DNA from 2 places in the Nonomuraea africana genome. Region 2 is predicted to be linked to the other one. Evidence: riboswitches for the same ligand, from Rfam matches in the RefSeq annotation. Region 2 holds a riboswitch; the other holds the start of a gene.
The links. Region 2 has a riboswitch for thiamine pyrophosphate ahead of H4W81_RS36180 (purine-cytosine permease family protein). Riboswitches for the same ligand answer to the same signal wherever they lie in the genome.
Positions count from the first base shown of each region.

Region 1: linked by a shared signal. The riboswitch ahead of thiC (phosphomethylpyrimidine synthase ThiC) and the one ahead of H4W81_RS36180 (purine-cytosine permease family protein) in region 2 are both predicted to bind thiamine pyrophosphate.

Region 1 covers NZ_JADBEF010000001.1:3,326,596-3,331,031, forward strand. Annotated here, with positions in the region: gene H4W81_RS15765 (sugar phosphate nucleotidyltransferase) at 1-1,326, opposite strand, end outside; gene clsA (cardiolipin synthase ClsA) at 1,331-1,915, opposite strand; TPP riboswitch at 2,043-2,156, shown strand; gene thiC (phosphomethylpyrimidine synthase ThiC) at 2,149-3,831, shown strand; gene H4W81_RS15780 (phosphoribosylanthranilate isomerase) at 3,847-4,434, opposite strand.
Region 2 covers NZ_JADBEF010000001.1:7,592,146-7,596,581, forward strand. Annotated here, with positions in the region: gene H4W81_RS36170 (sensor histidine kinase) at 1-941, opposite strand, end outside; gene H4W81_RS36175 (methylated-DNA--[protein]-cysteine S-methyltransferase) at 1,004-1,546, shown strand; gene H4W81_RS36180 (purine-cytosine permease family protein) at 1,543-2,889, opposite strand; TPP riboswitch at 2,879-2,989, opposite strand; gene H4W81_RS36185 (hypothetical protein) at 3,520-3,915, opposite strand; gene H4W81_RS36190 (STAS domain-containing protein) at 4,242-4,436, shown strand, end outside.

The DNA of each region.
Region 1 (4,436 bases), 4.3 Mb from region 2:
GGTCAGCGCGCTGATGACGGCGCGCTTGAGCGCTCTGGCCGCGCGGGAGGAGTCGCGCGAGGTGATGACCCTGTCGCCCTTCTTCAGGGTGGTGGCGTAGGCGCTGGCCAGCCGTACGCACAGCTCGGGGGTGATCTCGACGTTGACCAGGCCGCTGATGCCGCGCTGGCCGAACAGGCTGCGCTGGCCGCGCGACTCCCAGATGACGCTGGTGTTGACGACCGCGCCCGCCTCGACGGTCTTGAAGGGGTAGACCTTGACGCCGCTGGAGACGTACGCCTCGGCCTCGATGACGCACTCGTCGCCGACGACGGCGTTCTCCTCGATCCTGGCGCCGGTCATCAGGTCGGTGTTCTTGCCGATGACGCAGCCGCGCAGGTTCACCCCCGGGCCGATGTAGACGTTGTCGTGGACGACGGCGCGGTGCAGGAAGGCGCCGCCGCGCACGACCGCGTTGCTGCCGAGCACGGTGTACTCACGCAACTCGGCGCCCGCCTCGATCTTGACGTAGTCGCCCAGGAGGAGCGGGCCCTTGAGCACGGCGTCGGGGTCGACCTCCGCGCCCTCGCCGACCCAGACGCCCGGCGACATCTCGAAGCCGCCGATGTCGAGCGTGACGCGTCCCGACAGGGCGTCGGCCTGGGCCTTCATGTAGCTCTCGTGGGTGCCGACGTCCTCCCAGTAGCAGTCGGAGACGTAGCCGAAGATGGGAGCGCCGCGCTCCAGCAGGCGGGGAAAGACGTCGGAGGACCAGTCGACGGCCTCGCCCGCCGCGACCTCGTCGAGGACCTCCGGCTCCATCACGTAGATGCCGGTGTTGACGGTGTCGGAGAAGACCTGCCCCCAGGTGGGCTTCTCCAGGAAGCGCTGCACCCTCCCCCGGTCGTCCACGATGATGATGCCGAACTCGAGGGGGTTGGGGACGCGGGTCAACCCGATCGTGACGAGTGCCGAATTCTCGCGATGAAATCTGATCATGTCCGATAAGTCGATATCGGTCAGGGCGTCACCGGAAATGACAAGGAAACGATCATCGCGGAGTTTGTCGGCCGCGTTCTTGACGCTGCCCGCGGTGCCGAGGGGCAGGTCTTCCGTGGCGTAGTGCAGGCGCATGCCCAGCTCGTCGCCGTCGCCGAAGTAGCTGCGCACGAGCGCGGCCAGGAACTGCACGGTGACCACGGTCTCTGTCAGGCCGTGGCGTTTCAGCAGGCGGAGGACGTGTTCCATGATCGGGCGGTTGACCACGGGGAGCAGGGGTTTGGGCTGGTTCGCGGTCATCGGCCGCAGCCGAGTACCCTCGCCGCCTGCCATGACGACCGCCTTCACTCGATCACTCCTTCTTCGCAGCGGTTACGAGTTGGCGCACCTGTACCACATACAGCACTCCTGCCCACCAGTACAGGCCCGTTCCCCAGATGGTGAATGCCCATCCGACAACCTTCGCAATATCGGCATACCAAGCGCCGGTGTGCGAAGCCAGAAAGAGGAGGGGGAAGGCGTACATCAGATTGGCCATGGCGGCCTTGCCCAGGAAATGCACGGGCAGTGCCTTGTAACCGTACTTCCGGAGCACGGGAAAGAAACATCCGACGAAGATTTCGCGGGCCAGGATGATCGCGACCAGCCACCACGGGATCACCTCGCGCAGCAGGAGGCCGAGGAGGGTGGCGAAGACGTAGAGCTTGTCGGCCGCCGGGTCGATGAGGCGGCCGAGCCTGCTGGTCTGGTTCCAGGCACGGGCGATCTTGCCGTCGAGCCAGTCGGTGAACCCCGCGACCATGAGCAGTGCGATCGCCCAGCCGTCCGCCTTGGGCCCCAGAACCAGCCAGAGGAACACAGGGACGCCAAGCAGGCGCAGGAAGCTCAGCAGGTTCGGAACCGTCCAGATCCGGTCCTCGGCGGAAGTTTCACTCACGCTGCCGACCCTACTGCGTCGCCCACCTGCGCACGCTGAGTCGTCCGCCCGCGGTTTCGGGGCCGCCGCGGAAGCTCTCACGGACCTCAGGGGTTGCGCGACACCCGGGTGATCGGGTTACGGTGGCGCCGACCAACGCGGGAGCCCGGTGCGGACCGGGCTGAGAGGACGGCTGATCAGCCGCCGACCGCCAGAACCTGCTCCGGGTAATGCCGGCGAAGGGAGTTTGCGCGATGAGTGGCGCACGCTTTTCCAAGATCTACCAGGGCGGACTCAGAGTCCCGATGCGTGAGATCGGCCTGAGTGACGGCACCACGTTCACCGTCTACGACACCTCGGGCCCCTACACCGACCCCGCCGTGGAGACCGATGTCACCCGCGGGCTGAGCCCGGTGCGGGAGCAGTGGATCCTCGACCGCGGGGACGTCGTCAGGTACGGCGGCCGCCCGGTCAGGCCGCTCGACGACGGCTACCGCGACCAGGCGTCGTGGAAGCGCGCCCAGAGCGGGCCCGGCGAGGGCGGGCGGCGGCAGCCGCTCAGGGCGGCCGGCGGCCCCGTCACCCAGCTCGCCTACGCCCGCAGGGGCGTCGTGACGAAGGAGATGGAGTTCGTCGCCGTCAGGGAGGGCGTCGAGCCCGAGTTCGTCCGCGCCGAGGTGGCCGCGGGCAGGGCGATCATCCCCGCCAACGTCAACCATCCCGAGAGCGAGCCGATGATCATCGGCCGCAACTTCCTCGTCAAGATCAACGCGAACATCGGCAACTCGGCCGTCACCTCCTCCATCGAGGAGGAGGTGGAGAAGATGACCTGGGCCATCCGCTGGGGCGCCGACACCGTCATGGACCTGTCGACCGGCCGCGACATCCACACCACCCGCGAGTGGATCATCCGCAACTCCCCGGTGCCCATCGGCACCGTCCCCCTCTACCAGGCGCTGGAGAAGGTCGGCGGGGTCGCGCCCGACCTGTCGTGGGAGGTCTACCGCGACACCCTGATCGAGCAGTGCGAGCAGGGCGTCGACTACGTGACCGTCCACGCGGGCGTGCGCCTGTCCTACGTCCCCCTCACCGTCGGCCGCAAGACCGGCATCGTCTCGCGCGGCGGCTCGATCATGGCGGCGTGGTGCCTGGCCCACCACCGCGAGAACTTCCTGTACGAGAACTTCGAGGAGATGTGCGAGATCCTCGCCTCCTACGACGTCGCCTTCTCCCTCGGCGACGGCCTGCGGCCCGGCTCGATCGCCGACGCCAACGACGAGGCCCAGTTCGCCGAGCTGCGCACGCTGGGCGAGCTCACGGCGATCGCCAGGGCCCACGACGTCCAGGTCATGGTCGAGGGCCCTGGACACGTACCCATGCACAAGATCAAGGAGAACGTCGACCTGCAGCGCGAGCTCTGCGACGACGCCCCGTTCTACACCCTCGGGCCGCTGGTCACCGACATCGCGCCGGCCTACGACCACATCACCTCGGGCATCGGCGCGGCCATGATCGGCTGGTACGGCACCGCCATGCTCTGCTACGTCACCCCCAAGGAGCACCTGGGGCTGCCGAACAGGGAGGACGTCAAGACCGGCGTCATCACCTACAAGATCGCGGCGCACGCCGCCGATCTGGCCAAGGGTCACCCCCGGGCCCAGGAGTGGGACGACGCGCTCTCGGACGCGCGCTTCGAGTTCCGGTGGGAGGACCAGTTCGAGCTGTCCCTCGACCCCGACACCGCCCGTTCCTTCCACGACGAGACGCTGCCGGCCACACCCGCGAAGACGGCGCACTTCTGCAGCATGTGCGGGCCGAAGTTCTGCTCGATGCGAATCTCGCACGACCTGCGGGCGGCGGAGGGGATGCGCGCCAAGTCGGAGGAGTTCGTGCGCGGGGGCGGCGCCGTCTACGTGCCGCTGACCGAGCGGGACTGACCGGCGGGCCAAGGCCTAGGAGCGGACCGCCCTGAGGAAGGAGCGGATGAGGGCCGAATCCTTGACGCCCCTGGCCACCTCCACGCCGCTCGACACGTCGACGCCCCACGGCTGGGCGGCCTCGACCGCCTGCCGTACGTTGGCGGGGTCGAGGCCGCCGGCCAGCAGCCAGCGCCCCGACGGCCGGCCCCGCACGGCCGCCCAGTCCCATGGCTCCCCCGCGCCCGCCCTGGGCGCGTCGACGATCAGCAGGTCCTCGTCGAAGGCTCCGGTGCGCAGATCGGCGTCGGCCGCCACCGCGCGGACGAGCGTGAGATCGAGCTCCTTCAGCGCGGTGAAGTCCGCGTGCGGGTGCCTGCCGTGCAGCTGGATCGCGCCGACCCCGGCGGCCTTGGCGGCCTGCCGGACCTCCTCGACGGGCTCGCCCATGAAGACGCCGACGGTCAGCACGTGGGACGGCGCTAGCGCGGCCAGCTCCGCGGCCCGCGAAGGGGTCACTCTGCGCGGGCTGGCGGTCATGACGAACCCGATCGCGTCGGCGCCGGCCTCGACGGCCGTCTCGACGTGCTCGGGCTCGCTCAGCCCGCAGATCTTCACGAACATGG
Region 2 (4,436 bases):
TTCCACTGGACCACCCTGCCGGGCTCGTCGAGCACCGCGATGCCGTCGGCGCTGGCGTCGAAGACGGCCCGCTCGTGCGCCCGCTGCCGCAGCGCCTCCTGGTAGGCCATGGCGTTGCCCACCGCGATGCCCGCGTGCCCGGCCAGCAGCTCGAGCAGCTCGAGCTCGACATGGCCGGGCTTCCGCTTGGCGAACAGCGCGTAGAGCGCGCCGTAGGGACGGCCGCCCACCGCGGCCAGTCCGAGCGCGATCGTGTGCAGGCCGGGCAGCTCCGCCCAGACCAGGTCGTCGAGGCCGCTCGACTCCAGCATGACGGTCTTGCCCGTGCGCATGAGCTTGCCGACCAGGCTGCTGCGCAGGTCGGAGGTGGCGTTCCTGAGCGTCTCGGGCAGTTGGTAGGCGCTGACCAGCCTCAGCCGTTCGTCCTCGATGAGCACGAATCCGCCCGCGTCGGCCCCCGTCAGCTCGGTGAGGCTGGCCGCGATGCGGTCGAGCACGGCGGGCAGCTCCAGCTCGGCGTTGATGTCGCCCACGACGTCGGTGAGCCTGCGCACCAGCCTGGCCCGGTGCGCGCCCCTGTCCCTGGCGACGAGGTCGTCCTCAGGCAGATGGTGGACGTGCACGTAGCCGATCACGGCCGTGCCCTGGAGCAGCGCGCTGGTGTCGACCCGCACGTCGAGAACCGTGCCGTCCCTGTGGAAACGCTTGGTGCGCAGCGAGACCTCGCCGCCGGTGCGCACCCTTTCGAGCACCGCGTTGTGCTCGGCGGTCAGCTCGCCAGGGACGATCGGCGCGCGCCGCCCGACCATCTCCTCGGTGCTCCATCCGAACAACCGCTCCGCCGCTGGGTTCCAGACCAGCACGGTCTGGTCCCTGTCGAGCACGACGACCGCGTTGGGGGCGCTGGAGAGGACGGCAGCGGCGATCTCCTCGTCACCCACGCTTCCATACTGCCCGTGGCGCGCCTGCTCCGTAGGCGGATCCGTCCGATACGCTGCGGGTTATGTCGGCCGGCGACCTCGAAGCCCTGCTGAGGGTCACCTCAGCCACCTATCGTGCTGGGCGGTCGCCTGACGTGGCCGTCGGCACCTACGAAGGCGCGCTCGGCAGGCTGGTGCTCGCGGTCACCGGCAAGGGCGTGGTCGCCTGCAGCTTCGAGGACGAGCACACGATCGTCGAGCGGCTGACGCGCGTGGTGGGCGGACTCGTCGGTCCTGACGCGCGCCGCCTCGACCCGGTGCGCCGCGAGCTCGACGCCTACTTCTCCCGGCGCCTGCGCGCCTTCACCACCCCCGTCGACCTGCAGCTGGCCACGCCGTTCGCGCGCACGTTGCTGCAGATGACCATGGCTGTGCCGTACGGCACCAGCACCACCACCGCCGACCTCGGGGCGCGCATCGGACGGCCACAGGCGCTGCGCGCGGTGGGCAACGCGCTGAACGCGAACCCGGTGTGCGTGATCGTGCCATGCCACCGGGTCCGCGACCGCGAGAGCTATCCGGGCGGGGCGACCGCCCTTGAGCGCCTGCTGAGGATCGAGGGTTAGCGCCTGCTTCGCCGTACGAGGCCGATGGCCAGGGTGATCAGGCCCGCCACCAGGAACGCGCCCACGGCCGCGCTCATCCACGGCTGCCTGGTGAAGCCCAGCGCCGTGCGCGCGCCGTCCCAGATCGCCGCCCACCAGCTGATCGTCGAGGGCGCGGCCAGCAGCCACCAGGTGACGAAGCCCAGCGCCCACGGCGCGACCATCGGCCAGCGCGAGGGGGCGTTCTCGCTGGTGTTCCAGGTCTTGCCGCGGCCGAGCAGGAAGTAGTCGACCACGAGAACGCCCAGCATCGGCACGAAGACGGCGCCGATGATGCTGAGGAAGGCGCTGTAGGAGTTGACGTCGACGAGCAGCGCCACGCCGATGGTCAGCACGCCGATCGCGACCGAGAAGAGGCGCCGGTCCACCCGGGGCATGAGGTTCTGCAGGGACATGGCGGTGGAGTAGACGTTCGCGAAGGACTGGTCGGTCTCGCGCAGCACCAGGATCCCGAAGAAGAGCGCGCCCAGCGGAGCGGCCACGAACGGTCCGAACACCGTGGTCGGGTCGTTGAGCACGGCGTCGTGCCCGGCGATCGCCACCGCGTACACACCGATGGCCAGGCAGGCGACCTGCGCGATCGTGTAACCGCCGACGACGCCGGTGAAGGCGGCGCGGCTGCTGCGCGAGTGCCTGGCGTAGTCGGCGGCCACCGGTACCCACGACACCGACAGCGCGATCACGAAGTCGACGGCGGGGGCGAAGGCGTCCCACGTGCCGCCGGTCTGCGCGGGGGCCTCCCGCAGGAAGACGACGGCGAACCAGACGGTCGAGATGATCACGCCGATCGTGACGACGCGCCTGATCAGCCTGATCGCGCCGAGCGGGTAGATCGTCAGACCGGTGGTGATCGCCCCGGCGAGGAGCACCCAGACCGCGTACGGCACGGCGTCGCCGAAGATGGCCTGCGCGCCCATCGAGATGACCCACAGCTCGAAGGCGCCCCACCCGAGCATCTGAATGATGTTGAGCACGGTCGGGACATACGAGAGCCTGGCCCCGAACAGCCCTCTGAGCAGCACCATCGCGGGCTGGCCGGTCTGCGCGCCGGGGATGGCGGCCAGGCCCACCATGGCGGTGCCGACGAGGCTGCCGACGACGGTCGCGGTGACCGCGGCGGTCATGGACAGCGGGTTGTCGTCGAGGAGCGGGTTGATGAGGAACAGCGCGAAGGAGAAACCGAGAAGGCTGACGCCGAGATTGGCCCAGAAGGCGCCCTGGTCGAGGACACCGAGCGTCTTGGGCGCAGCCTCGTCGAGGGTCAGGGGGACTTCTGCACGCTTGGGGTCGATGACATGCGTCATCACACGCTCCCTACGCCGGCATTACCCGGACAGGTTCATGCGGTCGGCAACGGCAGTTGCCCTCTCAGCCCGGTTGCCCCGAGCTCCCGCGGTTTGGACTTGTGAGTGCGGCCGGGGTCTGCCCAGCTCGCGCCCCAATAATGCACTATTCGTCCGTCTTCAACCACCCCACGGCTCTTCACGCTATGTCTCGCACTGGCGTCGGCGGACGTCCACCGACGTACAGCTACGTGCGCGGCGGTAGCTGTACTTTCCAGCCTTACGATCCGCGACTGCATCGCCCTACTGGAGAGCGAGGCCGCGTGATGGCCAAAAGACGCGCGCGAACACGCGCCAACGGCGAAGGGACCATCTCCAGGACGAGGCGCGGCGTGGACCTGCGGCCACGAAGACTCCCACGTTGGAGGCACGAGCCGTCTACTGGCTCAAGGAGGTTGTCATAGGGCCCAACCATGCGCTGCTGACCGTGGTGACCTACGAGACATATCCGCGGCGGCGTACATCGAACAACAGCGCCGACCGATCTGACGGCGCCATCCCCTGACGGGGACCGCATTCAAGGCAGAGGCCTGCTGTGGACCTTCGGTAAGGACGCCTCCCATTTCACAACCCCATGCATGGTGACCCTCCTCAGGCCGACTCGGGAAGCGCCTGGATGGGTCCGAACGAGTCGGAGAAGGCGCGGAAGGTCGGGCATGGCCAGCGCCACATGCAGCTGCGACATCTCAGGATCGGATGGGTGGGATCACTGGTGATGCCGCCGGCGTCGCGCGGCTGGTGCAGGTCAAGGAGGCGCAGGCCGAGCTCCGTGAACGCGAGCAGGTCGTCGCGGGCGTCGGTGAGGAAGTCGAGGTCCTCGGTCGACAGCCGCGTGCGGACGGGAACGAACCCGTCGTGGTTGACCAGCCCCCGAAGGCGCGCGGTCTCCTCGCGCCATGAAGCGGCCTTCTCCGTGCGGACCAGCATGGCCTCCAGGTGTTCACGTAGTCGCTGGCGGATGGGGTCCTCGTAATGGTCATCGTTCATCGACTGCTCCCGCGGCGGCCCGGGGCACGCAGGCCGGAGACGAGTCGTGAGCGAGTGGGTTGCATGGCGTCCTCTCCCTGAGATGCAGGCGCCGGGGCAGGGGTGCGGAGGACCTCCAAGCCGGGTATCCCTGCCGGTCAGGAATGCTGACGCGACAGGCATGGAAGCCGTTATCACCTCACCCCTCTCCGGTCCTTGCCGGTTTCACACTGTCAAGCTTCGCGTACTCTGCGTTTTCATGGGGCCGAAACGGGGGACAAAAACCAGACCGCCCCCTATCGGCGTGAGAACGTGACCCGGAGCCCCGACGCCGCTAGCCTGCCCATGTGGAGCTCAAGGTCTCGACTCGATCACATGCCGGCCATGCCCTCGTGGAGATCGCCGGTGAAATCGACCTCTATACGGCGCCCCGCCTGCAGTCGGAGTTCACTCGACTGCTGCAGGACGGGCCCAGCCGTGTGGTCATAGACATGTCCGGGGTGGATTTCTGCGATTCCACCGGCATGAACGTGCTGCTCTCG